4 regions of the Pseudomonas arsenicoxydans genome follow, and region 3 is predicted to be linked to each of the others. Evidence: predicted binding sites of a transcription regulator. Region 3 holds the regulator's gene; each other region holds the start of a gene.
The links. The regulator FliA, encoded in region 3, starts transcription of late flagellar genes. The targets are predictions, from matches to a motif close to CTAAAGTTTNNNNNNNNNNNGCCGNTAA.
Positions count from the first base shown of each region.

Region 1: the regulator FliA is predicted to act here: its motif matches at 2,187-2,214, upstream of BLQ41_RS11380 (flagellar protein MotY).
Region 2: the regulator FliA is predicted to act here: its motif matches at 2,192-2,219, upstream of BLQ41_RS22320 (methyl-accepting chemotaxis protein).
Region 4: the regulator FliA is predicted to act here: its motif matches at 2,238-2,265, upstream of BLQ41_RS04135 (methyl-accepting chemotaxis protein).

Region 1 covers NZ_LT629705.1:2,460,295-2,463,711, reverse strand. Annotated here, with positions in the region: gene BLQ41_RS11385 (argininosuccinate synthase) at 1-1,083, opposite strand, end outside; gene BLQ41_RS11380 (flagellar protein MotY) at 1,213-2,121, opposite strand; gene pyrC (dihydroorotase) at 2,281-3,327, shown strand; gene rnt (ribonuclease T) at 3,324-3,417, shown strand, end outside.
Region 2 covers NZ_LT629705.1:4,783,975-4,787,391, reverse strand. Annotated here, with positions in the region: gene pnuC (nicotinamide riboside transporter PnuC) at 1-314, opposite strand, end outside; gene BLQ41_RS22320 (methyl-accepting chemotaxis protein) at 429-2,063, opposite strand; gene BLQ41_RS22315 (undecaprenyl-diphosphate phosphatase) at 2,353-3,183, shown strand; gene BLQ41_RS22310 (DUF1294 domain-containing protein) at 3,180-3,417, shown strand, end outside.
Region 3 covers NZ_LT629705.1:2,894,216-2,897,632, reverse strand. Annotated here, with positions in the region: gene BLQ41_RS13465 (chemotaxis protein CheA) at 1-536, opposite strand, end outside; gene BLQ41_RS13460 (protein phosphatase CheZ) at 591-1,379, opposite strand; gene BLQ41_RS13455 (chemotaxis response regulator CheY) at 1,403-1,774, opposite strand; gene fliA (RNA polymerase sigma factor FliA) at 1,941-2,681, opposite strand; gene fleN (flagellar synthesis regulator FleN) at 2,678-3,417, opposite strand, start outside.
Region 4 covers NZ_LT629705.1:941,938-945,354, forward strand. Annotated here, with positions in the region: gene BLQ41_RS04130 (SRPBCC family protein) at 1-100, shown strand, start outside; gene BLQ41_RS04135 (methyl-accepting chemotaxis protein) at 242-2,122, opposite strand; rRNA gene rrf (5S ribosomal RNA) at 2,485-2,600, opposite strand; rRNA gene rrf (5S ribosomal RNA) at 2,708-2,823, opposite strand; rRNA gene BLQ41_RS04150 (23S ribosomal RNA) at 3,000-3,417, opposite strand, start outside.

The DNA of each region.
Region 1 (3,417 bases), 430 kb from region 3:
TTCGTCGGACTTGCGGCCGGTGACGATCACGTTGCCCTTGTACAGCTTCAGGCGCACAACGCCGTTCACGTGTGCCTGGGACGCATCGATCATCTGTTGCAGCATCAGACGCTCAGGGCTCCACCAGTAACCGGTGTAGATCAGGCTGGCGTATTTAGGCATCAGCTCGTCTTTGAGGTGAGCCACTTCACGGTCCAGGGTGATCGATTCGATCGCACGGTGAGCGCGCAGCATGATGGTGCCGCCAGGGGTTTCGTAGCAGCCGCGGGACTTCATGCCCACGTAACGGTTCTCGACGATGTCGAGACGGCCGATACCGTGTTCGCCACCGATACGGTTCAGGGTCGCCAGCACGGTGGCCGGGGTCATTTCGACGCCGTCCAGTGCCACGATGTCGCCGTTGCGGTAGGTCAGTTCCAGGTACTGCGCCTTGTCTGGAGCCTTCTCCGGAGAGACGGTCCATTTCCACATGTCTTCTTCGTGCTCGGTCCAGGTGTCTTCCAGCACGCCGCCTTCATAGGAGATGTGCAGCAGGTTGGCATCCATCGAGTACGGGGATTTTTTCTTGCCGTGACGCTCGATCGGGATGTTGTGCTTCTCAGCGTAATCCATCAGCTTTTCACGGGACAGCAAGTCCCATTCGCGCCACGGAGCAATCACTTTTACGCCTGGTTTCAAGGCGTAGGCACCGAGTTCGAAACGAACCTGATCGTTACCTTTGCCGGTAGCGCCGTGGGAAATGGCGTCAGCACCGGTTTCGTTGGCGATTTCGATCAGGCGTTTGGCGATCAACGGACGAGCGATGGAAGTACCCAGCAGGTACTCGCCTTCGTAAACGGTGTTGGCGCGGAACATCGGGAAAACGAAATCGCGCACGAACTCTTCGCGCAAGTCGTCGATGTAGATCTCTTTGACGCCCATGGCTTGTGCCTTGGCGCGTGCAGGTTCGACCTCTTCGCCCTGACCCAGGTCAGCGGTGAAGGTCACGACTTCACAGTTATAAGTATCCTGCAGCCACTTGAGGATCACCGAAGTGTCCAGGCCGCCGGAATACGCCAGAACGACCTTGTTTACGTCCGCCATGCCATCACTCCACGGGGTTCTACGGAAAGCCGTCAAGTCTACCGGTCATACGAAATAATTTACAGAGGCGCGACAGCTTATGACGACGAAGCGACAGATTATGTCGAGCGAGCGACGATTTCAGCAGGTTCAGGAGGTCGTTGCAGCGCTGCCCGGTGTCGCGACTTGAGGCGCCACTTTATCGGTTGGGGCCACCCGCTCCAGGCGCACCGCGACCCGGCGATTCTTCGCGCGGTTGGCGGGGCTGGTGTTCGGTGCCACAGGGTAACGCTCACCGTGGAAACGCAGGGTGATCTGCGATTCCTGAATGCCATTGGCCTTGAAAAAGTCCATCACCGCCAACGCCCGACGGCGTGACAATTCGCGGTTGGTCAGGCGATTGCCGCTGTTGTCGGAGTGCCCGTCGAGTTCGATGTGATTGACCGTCGGATCGGCCTTCATGAACTCCAGCATCACCTGCAACTGGGCCTTGCCCTGTGCGTCGAGATCAACCCCTTCACCCGGGAACCCGATTTCGGACTGTTTGACCTGTTCGAAATTCTTCGGCAGCAATTTTGCGACGCAACCCTGGTAGTCGTTGAAAGCCTTGCTGAACTTCACAGGCAACAGGCGCACCTCAGACACACGACCGTCACCGGAGGAATGCCGGATGACCGGGCTGCGGCCGTCCATCAATCCGCTGATCAGGCGCCCGGCCTGAACTTGCGAACTGTTGAATAGCACATTGCCACTGCCGATTCGCACCGACCCCAGGTTGATGTCGCCACGTCCCGGTTGCCAAGGCGCAGCCGCTGCCAGCAGCGTCGCGGAACCGCCGCCGATCATCGCGTTGTAGGATTTGAGGCGAAACGTCGCCTGCTCGCCAGCACGGCGCACGAACTCACCCGACCCGAAATCGGTGATCGGCTGACTCAGGCGGCATTCGAACTTGTCACCTTCGACCGTCCACTCGATGCTCTCCAGACGCGTCTGGAAAGTGAGCGCCATTGCGGGAAGGCTGGCAAACACACTGAGCAAGGCTAAATAACGCTGGCGCACGGGAGGCTCCACTGGCTTCTACAACAAAAAAGACCGACACACGCATGTTTACGGCGTACTACTGGATATCGGAAGCTTCCTTCAAAACTTGATAGCGAGTGCCTGGAAGAGTCTTTTCCGGTAGCATTCCCCCTAGTTTGACCCGCCTGGAATCCCCTCATGTCCGACCGCCTGACCCTGCTGCGTCCCGACGACTGGCATATCCATCTTCGCGATGGTGCTGTGTTGACCAATACCGTTGCCGATGTTGCGCGCACCTTTGGCCGCGCCATCATCATGCCCAACCTGGTACCTCCGGTGCGTAACGCCGCTGAAGCCGATGGCTATCGACAGCGGATTCTCGCTGCACGCCCGGCTGGCAGTCGCTTCGAACCGTTGATGGTGCTGTACCTGACCGACCGTACCCAGCCCGAAGAAATTCGCGAGGCCAAGGCCAGCGGTTTCGTCTACGCCGCCAAGCTGTACCCGGCCGGCGCGACCACCAATTCGGACTCTGGCGTCACCAGTATCGACAAGATCTTCCCTGCACTCGAGGCCATGGCCGAGGTCGGGATGCCCTTGCTGATTCACGGCGAAGTCACCCGTAGCGATGTCGACGTGTTCGATCGCGAAAAACTGTTCATCGATGAGCACATGCGTCGTGTGGTCGAGCGTTTCCCGACGCTCAAAGTGGTGTTCGAACACATCACCACCGCCGACGCCGTGCAGTTCGTCAACGAGGCTTCGGCCAATGTTGGCGCAACCATCACCGCCCATCACCTGCTGTACAACCGCAACCACATGCTGGTGGGCGGGATTCGGCCGCACTTCTATTGCCTGCCGATCCTCAAGCGCAACACCCACCAGGAAGCGCTGCTCGATGCCGCCACCAGCGGCAGCGACAAGTTCTTCCTCGGCACCGACTCGGCGCCTCATGCCCAGCACGCCAAGGAAGCCGCCTGCGGCTGTGCCGGTTGCTACACGGCATACGCCGCCATCGAGATGTATGCCGAAGCCTTCGAACAGCGCAACGCGCTGGACAAGCTCGAAGCGTTCGCCAGCCTCAACGGCCCGCGTTTCTACGGCCTGCCGGTGAACACCGATCGCATTACCCTGGTCCGCGATGAGTGGACCGCCCCAACCAGCCTGCCTTTCGGCGAGCTGACTGTCATCCCGCTGCGCGCCGGTGAAAAACTGCGCTGGCGCCTGCTGGAGGAACACGCGTGAGTGAAGACCATTTCGACGACGAACAGGACGGTCAAGGCGGTGGAGGCGGTCCTCGTCATCCAATGGCTGCCAGATTCCGTGGCTACCTGC
Region 2 (3,417 bases), 1.9 Mb from region 3:
ATGGCAGCGCCCAGCAGCAGACTGCCGATGGCGCCGACCGCAAGGCCCGATGCAATCGATTTTCCGTCGAGTCGACTGACCTGCCGACCGGCATTCGCCTCACCCGCGCGGGTCCACTGCCACCAGCCGTAGAGCTGCAGCGCGGCATAAATCACTTGCAGAAGCATGTCCGAATACAGCTTCACTTCATAAAAGATCCAGCTGTAAAGCAGCACCATGACCAGGCCGATCGGCCAGCACCAGGGGTTCTGTTTGACCGTCAGCCAGACGGCGATCACGCCGAGGGCGGCGGCAAACAGTTCTAGCCCGGACATGGGGGTTCCTTGGGGAAATCGAAGAGGGGGGCGGATTGTACCGGCAGGTGCTGCCAAGTAGAACCGCCAGTAGCAGCTGCGTCGTGCTGCCTGGCAGCTGCTACAAGGGTGTTGCTACACGCGAAACTGCTTGAGCAATCCGTTCAACTGCTCGCTCAGGTCCTTGAGCCGAACACTGGCCATACTCGACTGCTCGGCCGCCAATGCCGTGCTGTGGGACAGCCCCGCAGCCTGGGTGACGTTCTGATTGATGTCTTCCACCACATGGGCTTGCTGCAACGTCGCACTGGCAATCGAGGCATTCAGTCCATTGAGGTTACGCAAGGCTTGCCCGATCGCATTGAGGCTGGCACCGGCCAGGCCTGCCTGTTCGATGGTCAGTTGCGAGGCGCGGCTGCTGTCGCCGATGACTTTGACCGCCGCTTCGGAGTGATTTTGCAGGCGTTCGATCATCGACTGGATCTCCGCCGTGGACTTTTGGGTGCGCTGGGCCAGTAGGCGCACTTCATCGGCCACCACCGCAAAGCCTCGACCTTGCTCACCGGCCCGCGCCGCTTCGATCGCCGCATTGAGCGCCAGCAGGTTGGTTTGCTCGGCGATGGAGCGGATGACCTCCAGGACACTACCAATCTGTGTGCTTTCAGCGGCCAGGGTGCGAATCACCTCGACGGCTTGATCGATGGTGCCGGACAGTTTGTCGATCTGCTGCAAGCTGCCATCAATATTGATTTGCCCCTGCTGCGCCTGAGATTCGGCATCGCGCATTTCGCTGGCCGCATGCTCGGCGTTCTTGGCCACATCCTGCACGCCATAAGTGACTTCGTTGATCGCAGTCGCCACCAACTCCATTTGCTGGGATTGTTGCTGGCTACGTTGCTGGGCCTGAGCCGCGTCGTTGCCAAGGTCGCTGGATGACTGCCCCAGCGCGCTGGCGGAGACTTGCAGTTCACTGATCACCCCTCGCAGCTTGGCGGTGAACGCATTGAAGTGGCGAGCCAGTTGAGTGACTTCATCGCGGCCGTGGGTGTCGAGGCTGCGGGTCAGATCGCTCTCGCCGCTGGCAATATTGGCCATGGCGTTCACGGTGTCCTGCAGCGGGCGCACGATACTGCGCGCAATCATGATCACCAGTAACACCATGATCAGCGCAATCACCAGTCCTACGACAGAAGCCTTCCACACCTGTCCATAGAATTCGGCCTGCATGTCATCAATGTAGACACCGGAACCAATCACCCAACCCCAAGGCTCGAACAGTTTGACGTAGGAGGTTTTTTCGATCGGAGCGCTGGCACCCGGTTTCGGCCAGCGGTAGTTGATCGTGCCGGCGCCCTTGGCTTTGGCGACGGCAACCATTTCGTTGAACAGCGCAAAACCGTCCGGGTCGCGGATCGCCGAAAGGTTCTGGCCATCCAGTTTCGGGTTCGCCGGGTGCATGATCATCACGGGCGTCAGATCGTTGATCCAGAAATAGTCATTCTGGTCATAGCGCAGACCGCGAACGGCTGAAAGCGCTTGCTTCTGTGCCGCCTCGCGGGTGAGCGTGCCGGCCGTTTCCAGGTCATGGTAGTAGCTTAAAATGCCGCTGGCGGTCTGCACCACATGCTGGGTTTTCTGAGCCTTGCCCTGATAAAGGTCGTCGTGGATCTGGTTGAGCATCAGCACGCCCAGCGTCAGCAGCATTACTACCGACACGATCAGGATGAGCCATAAACGTCGGCTGATCGACACATTGCGCAAGCTGTTCATAACGCTGTCACTCCGGTTTCTTGTTCTTGTAATAAACGATGGCCAGCATCCAACCACGCTTTGGCCTATCGGGCATATGCGACCCAAGTCTCATGACGCGGCAGCGTTATCGTGGCTTGTCTGATAGGATTTCGGCCCCGCGCGAAGAAACCTGAATCCAAGTTGATTTTTCACGGGATTTTTACCGGGTTGTCTGGATCCTGTGCGCGCGGAGTTCAGCTACGCTTGGCGCAATTGACGCTTAAAAAAACTAATGGGGCATGCCTTACGCATTGCCTTTGGGGGATTGATGGATCTTTGGACCGCCTTTCAGGCATTGATTCTTGGGGTTGTAGAAGGGCTGACAGAGTTTTTGCCCATTTCCAGCACCGGCCACCAAATCATTGTCGCGGATTTACTCGACTTTGGAGGCGAGCGGGCCATTGCGTTCAACATCATTATCCAGCTGGGGGCAATCCTGGCGGTGGTGTGGGAATTTCGTCGCAAGATCCTCGACGTGGTGACCGGTTTGCCGACGCAACCCAGCGCTCGCCGATTCACTGCCAACCTGCTGATCGCCTTTATGCCGGCCGTGGTGTTGGGCGTACTCTTTTCCAACCTCATTCATGAATACCTGTTCAACCCGATTACCGTCGCAACGGCGTTGGTCGTGGGCGGGGTCATCATGTTGTGGGCCGAGCAGCGTCAGCATGAAGTGCACGCTGAAACCGTGGACGAGATCACTTGGAAAGACGCATTGAAAGTCGGCTTCGCCCAGTGCCTGGCGATGATTCCCGGCACTTCGCGCTCCGGCTCGACCATCATTGGTGGTTTGCTGTTCGGGCTGTCGCGCAAGACCGCAACCGAGTTCTCGTTCTTCCTGGCCATGCCGACCATGGTCGCGGCGGCGGTGTACTCGGGCTTTAAATACCGTCACCTGTTCGTGCCGGCGGATTTGCCGGTGTTCGCCATCGGCTTCGTGACCGCGTTCATCTTCGCGATGATCGCCGTCAAAGCCTTGCTCAAGTTCATCGCCAGTCACAGTTACGCGGCGTTCGCCTGGTATCGCATCGTGTTCGGCCTGTTCATCCTGGCCACCTGGCAGTTCGGTTGGGTCGACTGGGCCGCTGCGCGTCCATGAGTGACTCCAGCGCGCGCAATAACCCCGGACGCCGATCCGGGGGAGAGCGGATCCAGTATCCACGGTTGAAACTGCTGGTATTGGCGATCGTGTGCGCGCTGCCGCTGACGGGCTCGATGTCGTTATGGTTGCGCGGGGTTTCGCTGATTCCCCTGGCGGCCTACGGCGTCGTCAGCGTGCTGGCGTTCTTTCTGTACTGGAGCGACAAGCGCAAGGCGCGTGCCGACAGTTGGC
Region 3 (3,417 bases):
GGCGCAGCCGCCGGCGCTTCAGCCTGAGCCTTGACGGCGTTCAGCGAGTCCAGCAGTTGTTCAAATTCGTTATCGGTGATGTCGCCCGACTCTTCAGCGGCCGGAGCCTGGACCACTTCAGCCACCGGCGCTGCTTCATCAGCGATTTGCGGCTCGGCCAGGCGGGCCAGTGCCGCAAGCAATTCTGGAGTCGCAGCCGTGATCGGGCTGCGTTCGCGGACTTCGGTGAACATGCCGTTCACCGCATCCAGCGCTTCGAGAACCACGTCCATCAGTTCCGAGTCGACGCGACGCTCACCCTTGCGCAGGATGTCGAACACGTTCTCGGCGATGTGACAGCACTCCACCAGCTCGTTGAGCTGGAGGAAGCCGGCGCCCCCTTTTACAGTGTGAAAACCGCGAAAAATTGCATTGAGCAGATCCGCATCATCCGGTCGGCTTTCAAGCTCGACCAGCTGTTCGGACAGTTGCTCTAGAATCTCGCCGGCCTCAACCAGGAAATCCTGAAGGATCTCTTCATCGGCGCCGAAGCTCATTAAGGGGGGTGCTCCTAAAGGTCTAAAAACCTAAAAAACCTAGAATCTAAAACTCTAAAATCCTAGGCTGGATAACAAATCGTCCACATCGTCCTGACCGGACACAACGTCTTCTCTTTTATCGGCATGAATCTGCGGACCTTCACCCTGAGAGAGATGTTTTTGTGGATCTTTTTCAGCCAGCATCGCTTCACGGTCATGTTCAATACCCGCAAAGCGGTCTACCTGGCTGGCCATGAGCACGAGCTTGAGCAGGTTGCTTTCAACTTCGGTGACCAATTGGGTCACGCGCTTGATCACCTGACCGGTGAGGTCCTGGTAATCCTGAGCCAGTAGGATGTCGTTGAGGTTGCTTGACACCACGCGATTGTCTTCGCTGCTGCGTGTCAGGAAACCGTCGACCCGCCGCGCCAACTCGCGGAACTCTTCAGCCCCGACTTCACGACGCATGAACCGTCCCCAATCCGTGCTCAACGCCTGAGCTTCATTGCTCAGGCCGTTGACCAGCGGCGTGGCGTTTTCCACCAAGTCCATGGTGCGGTTGGCAGCGGCCTCGGTCAGCTTGACCACATACCCCAGACGCTCGGTGGCATCGGTGATCTGGGACACTTCCTCGGCTTGCGGCATGTTCGGGTCAATCTGGAAATTGACGATCGCGCTATGCAGCTCGCGAGTGAGCTTGCCCACCTCCTGATACAGGCCGCGGTCACGGGTCTGATTGAGCTCATGGATCAGTTGCACAGCATCGCCGAACTTGCCCTTTTCAAGGCTGTTGACCAATTCGACCGCGTGTTTTTTCAGGGTCGATTCAAAATCGCCCTGTGAAGATTCGTTATTGTCCATAGCTCCCCCGGTGACGCAGTGTCTCAACCGATGCGTTCGAAAATCTTTTCGATTTTGTCTTTCAACGCCTGGGCCGTGAAGGGTTTGACCACATAGCCGTTTACACCGGCCTGGGCCGCTTCGATGATCTGCTCGCGCTTGGCTTCAGCGGTGACCATCAGCACTGGCAGGTGCTTGAGCTTTTCATCGGCGCGCACGTGGCGCAGCAGATCGATGCCGGTCATGCCAGGCATGTTCCAGTCCGTTACCAGAAAGTCGATGCTGCCGCTGTTGAGAACCGGAATGGCGGTAGTGCCATCGTCAGCCTCGACCGTGTTGGTGAACCCAAGGTCACGCAACAGGTTTTTTATGATCCGCCGCATCGTTGAGAAGTCATCAACGATGAGGATTTTCATGTTCTTGTCCAATTCGACCTCCAAGCAGTCTTAAACGCGCCCAGCACCTGGACACGCCATTTCAATCAATCCGGCAATGCACTCGATGACTGTCTGGAGCACAACAGATCGCGACCGGTGCAGTAAATCCCGCACCGGTCCCGCTCGCAGTGTCCCCACACTGCCTTCAGCGCGCTCGCCACTCCCCCAAACGCCCCCGCAAGCGGGCCGCGCACTGGCTGTGTAACTGGCTGACCCGGGATTCGCTGACCCCAAGGACCTCACCGATTTCCTTGAGGTTCAGCTCTTCGTCGTAGTACAGCGCCAACACCAGTCGCTCACGCTCCGGCAAATTGGCAATCGCGTCCGCCAGCGCCGCCTGGAAGCGTTCATCTTCCAGATCGCGTGACGGTTCCAGATGAGCACTGGCGCCGTCCTCATGCAGCCCTTCGTGTTCACCGTCCTGTAACAGGTCGTCGAAACTGAAGAGGCGGCTGCCCAAGGTGTCGTTCAAAATCCCGTAATAATCGTCGAGACTCAATTGGAGTTCGGCCGCAACCTCGTGATCTTTAGCGTCACGACCGGTTTTAGCTTCAATCGAGCGAATTGCGTCACTGACCATGCGGGTATTGCGGTGGACCGAACGTGGCGCCCAGTCCCCTTTGCGAACTTCATCGAGCATCGCGCCGCGGATTCGAATGCCCGCGTACGTCTCGAAACTCGCGCCCTTGCTGGCGTCATATTTGGTCGACACTTCAAGCAGGCCGATCATTCCGGCCTGGATCAGATCTTCAACCTGAACACTGGCTGGCAGACGTGCCAGCAGGTGGTAAGCAATGCGTTTGACCAGTGGCGCGTAACGCTCGATCAGCTCGTACTGCGCGTCACGTGCCGACTTCTTGTAGAGGTTGTAGCCACTGGCTGTCATAGGACGGGTCCTGCGGTCTGTTGCACGAGACGCTCAACGAAAAACTCCAGGTGCCCACGCGGGTTGGCAGGCAACGGCCAGGTATCGACCTTCTGCGCAATCGCCTTGAACGCCAGGGCGCATTTGGAGCGCGGGAAGGCTTCATAGACGGCGCGTTGCTTCTGCACAGCCTTGCATACGCTTTCGTCGTAAGGCACAGCGCCAACGTATTGTAGGGCGACGTCGAGGAAGCGGTCCGTGACCTTGGTCAACTTGGCGAACAGGTTGCGACCTTCCTGCGGGCTTTGTGCCATGTTGGCCAGCACGCGGAAGCGGTTCATGCCGTAATCGCGGTTCAGCAACTTGATCAGTGCGTAGGCGTCTGTGATCGAGGTCGGCTCGTCGCATACCACCAGCAAGACTTCTTGCGCTGCGCGAACAAAACTGACTACCGAGTCACCAATACCTGCAGCCGTATCGATCACCAGGACGTCGAGGTTGTCGCCGATATCGCTGAAGGCCTGGATCAGGCCGGCGTGTTGAGCCGGGCTCAGATGAACCATGCTCTGGGTGCCGGACGCGGCCGGGACGATGCGGATTCCGCCGGGGCCTTGCAACAGAACGTCGCGCAGCTCACAGCGGCCTTCGATGACGTCGGCCAGGGTACGTTTGGGTGTCAGTCCCAGGAGGACGTCGACGTTCGCCAACCCCAGGTCGGCGTCCAACAGCATGACGCGACGGCCGAGCTCAGCCAGGG
Region 4 (3,417 bases), 2.0 Mb from region 3:
ACCGGCGCAGGGCGGCGCCGAGGCCTTGCCGGGATTCAAGGATTTTGTGCAGGGGTTTGCCGATGATGCGATGAATAATGTGTTGAAGTTGTTTGCGTGAGTCTTGAGTTTGGCGGTGGATGATCCACCGCTTTCGCGGACAAGCCCGCTCCCACAGGTTGACCGGGTTCCTTCTGAAGGAGTGCGGTCAAGTGTGGGAGCGAGCCTGCTCGCGATGAACGATAACGCGGTCTGACCTGAATCAGATCTTGAAGCTATCCACCAACTGCTTCAACCGATTTGCCTGCAACGACAATGCATCGCAGTCCTTCAATGTTTCATTGAGGTTGGCCACGCTCTGCTGGTTCAGCAGGTTGATCTGGTTAACGTCGACGTTGAGGGTTTCCACCACTGCCGTCTGTTCTTCGGTCGCGGCAGCTACCGACTGGTTCATCCCGTCGATTTCGCCAATGCGCTGAGTCACGCTCACCAGTCGCAGGCCGGCCTGATTCGCCACTTCGACAGTCTCTTCGCTGGAGACCTGGCTCGCATTCATGGTCGTCACCGCTTCGCGGGAACCGACCTGCAGCGAGGTGATCATCTTGTGGATCTCTTCCGCCGATTCCTGCGTACGATGCGCCAGGTTGCGCACTTCGTCCGCCACAACCGCAAAACCGCGACCGGCTTCACCGGCTCGGGCCGCTTCGATGGCTGCGTTGAGCGCCAGCAAATTGGTCTGCTGGGAGATGCCTTTGATCACATCCAGAATGTGCCCGATGTTATCGGTGCTGGCATTCAGGGTTTCGATCTGGGTGCAGGACAGGCTGATTTTCTGCGACAGCTCGGTCATGGCCAGAATGGTTTTTTCCACCACCTGACGACCGTCATCTGCCTGCTCGCTCGCCCCGCTCGCGTGCTGCGAAGCATCTGCGGCGTTACGGGCGATTTCCTGAGTAGCTGCACCTAACTGATTAATTGCGGCGGCCACGCTGTTGGTGCGTGCGCTTTGTTCGTCGGAGCCGACGATTGAGGCGTTGGACGATGCCATTACACGCTGGGACAGGTCATGAACCTGCCGAGTCGCCGAGGACACTTCGGAAATCGAGGCGTGAATCCTTTCTACGAACTGATTGAAAGAACTGCCCAGCTCGCCAAACTCGTCTTTGCTTTCCACGGACAGACGACGGGTCAAGTCACCTTCGCCCTGGGCGATGTCCTGCATCGCGCGACCCATGGTAGTCAGTGGGCGCATCAGCACGTTGATCAGCAGGCTCAGGAGCACTGCAATAACGCTGACGGCGATAAACATCGCGATCAACGCCGAGGTGCGGAATTGACTCAGCGGTGCGTAGGCCTTGTCCTTATCGATCGACAGACCGATGTACCACTCGGCATTCGGCAAACCGCTGACCGGGGTGAACGAAAGGATGCGGTCCTGCTTGTTCAGGGTGACATCCTGGTTGCCCTTCTCGATGCGCACACTGGCGTTCGGATAGATGTCCTTGAGGTTTTTCATCACCTGGTCTTTGTCCGGGCTGACGATTACCTGTCCGTCGGCGCTGACCAGAAACGCGTGGCCGATGCCACCGAAGTCCACCGAATTTATGATCTTCACCAGGGTTTCCAGGCTCAGGTCACCACCGACTACCCCGAGCAATTCGCCATTCTTCTTCACCGGCATGGCGATGGTGACCACCAAGCCACCAACAGCTGCCATATAGGGCGGAGTCAGCATGGTCTTGTCGGCAGCTACAGCTTGTTTGTACCAGGGACGCTGACGCGGATCGTAGCCGTCCGGCATCTTCGCATCGGGGCGTTGAGTGAATACACCATTGGCCTGGCCAACGTAGGTGAACTGGAAGTTGGAAGTGAAAGCTGGTTGGTCGACCAGACCCGGAAGGTCGGCGTTGGCGCCTTGATGAGCGACGTTTTGCGCGAGGTTTTCCAGGACCAACACACGCCCACTCATCCAGTTCTGCACACTGCTGGCAGTCAGGTCGCCGGCTTGCTGGACAGAGGACTCGAGGTTTTGCCGGATGGTGTTTCGCTGCAGATAGTCGTTGTACAAAGTGAACAACGCAAACGCCAGCACCACGACGCCAGAAGCGGCCAGAAGGATTTTATGGCTGAATTTGAGATTCATTTCATGGGACTTCTTATGCAAAAAGTGGGGACGCGTTCCAGGTGCAACATTCCATGTAACAGCGCAGACGGCGCTCTTCGACCGCTCTACTTTGGTGCACGCATGTCTCATCAGTCTTTCGGCACAACCCCGGGAATACTTAGCGGTTTAAATGAAATGCTCGGTATTCCCGCTGAACGGCGTGCTAGAGCGGCGCAGGCGTAACCGCTGGCACTTGAAAGGGGCGAGGACAGTTCTGGTGCCACGAGGTGTCGGCTCGCAGAGTTCCTGAGGGGGGGAGGGTAGGCGGGGTAGGCGTTTTTTACGGACGCCAGAAAGACAAAACCCCTGTCTGCGTTAGCAAACAGGGGTTTTGGAATTGATCTTGACGATGACCTACTCTCACATGGGGAAACCCCACACTACCATCGGCGATGCATCGTTTCACTGCTGAGTTCGGGATGGGATCAGGTGGTTCCAATGCTCTATGGTCGTCAAGAAATTCGGTAGCTAGCGCGTTACAGTCGTAACGTGCCGGCAAAATCAGTGACTTCTACTAAAACAAAACCCCTACCTGCATACGCAGATAGGGGTTTCGGAATTTAATCTTGACGATGACCTACTCTCACATGGGGAAACCCCACACTACCATCGGCGATGCATCGTTTCACTGCTGAGTTCGGGATGGGATCAGGTGGTTCCAATGCTCTATGGTCGTCAAGAAATTCGGTAGCCAGGTCGTGCTCTCTTGCGAGGTCACGCTCCAGCGAATGGGTATGTGATAGTTTTCGGTGTTTTGCGAGTCTTCTCGAACTTTCGGTTCGTTTCGTCTTCACACACCGCAATCTGGTGCTCTTTCGCTTTTCAGCTCGAAGCAAGCAAATTGCTTGGGTGTTATATGGTCAAGCCTCACGGGCAATTAGTATTGGTTAGCTCAACGCCTCACAGCGCTTACACACCCAACCTATCAACGTCGTAGTCTTCGACGGCCCTTCAGGGGACTCAAGGTCCCAGTGAGATCTCATCTTGAGGCTAGTTTCCCGCTTAGATGCTTTCAGCGGTTATCTATTCCGAACATAGCTACCCGGCAATGCCACTGGCGTGACAACCGGAACACCAGAGGTTCGTCCACTCCGGTCCTCTCGTACTAGGAGCAGCCCCTCTCAAATCTCAAACGTCCACGGCAGATAGGGACCGAACTGTCTCACGACGTTCTAAACCCAGCTCGCGTACCACTTTAAATGGCGAACAGCCATACCCTTGGGACCGGCTTCAGCCCCAGGATGTGATGAGCCGACATCGAGGTGCCAAACACC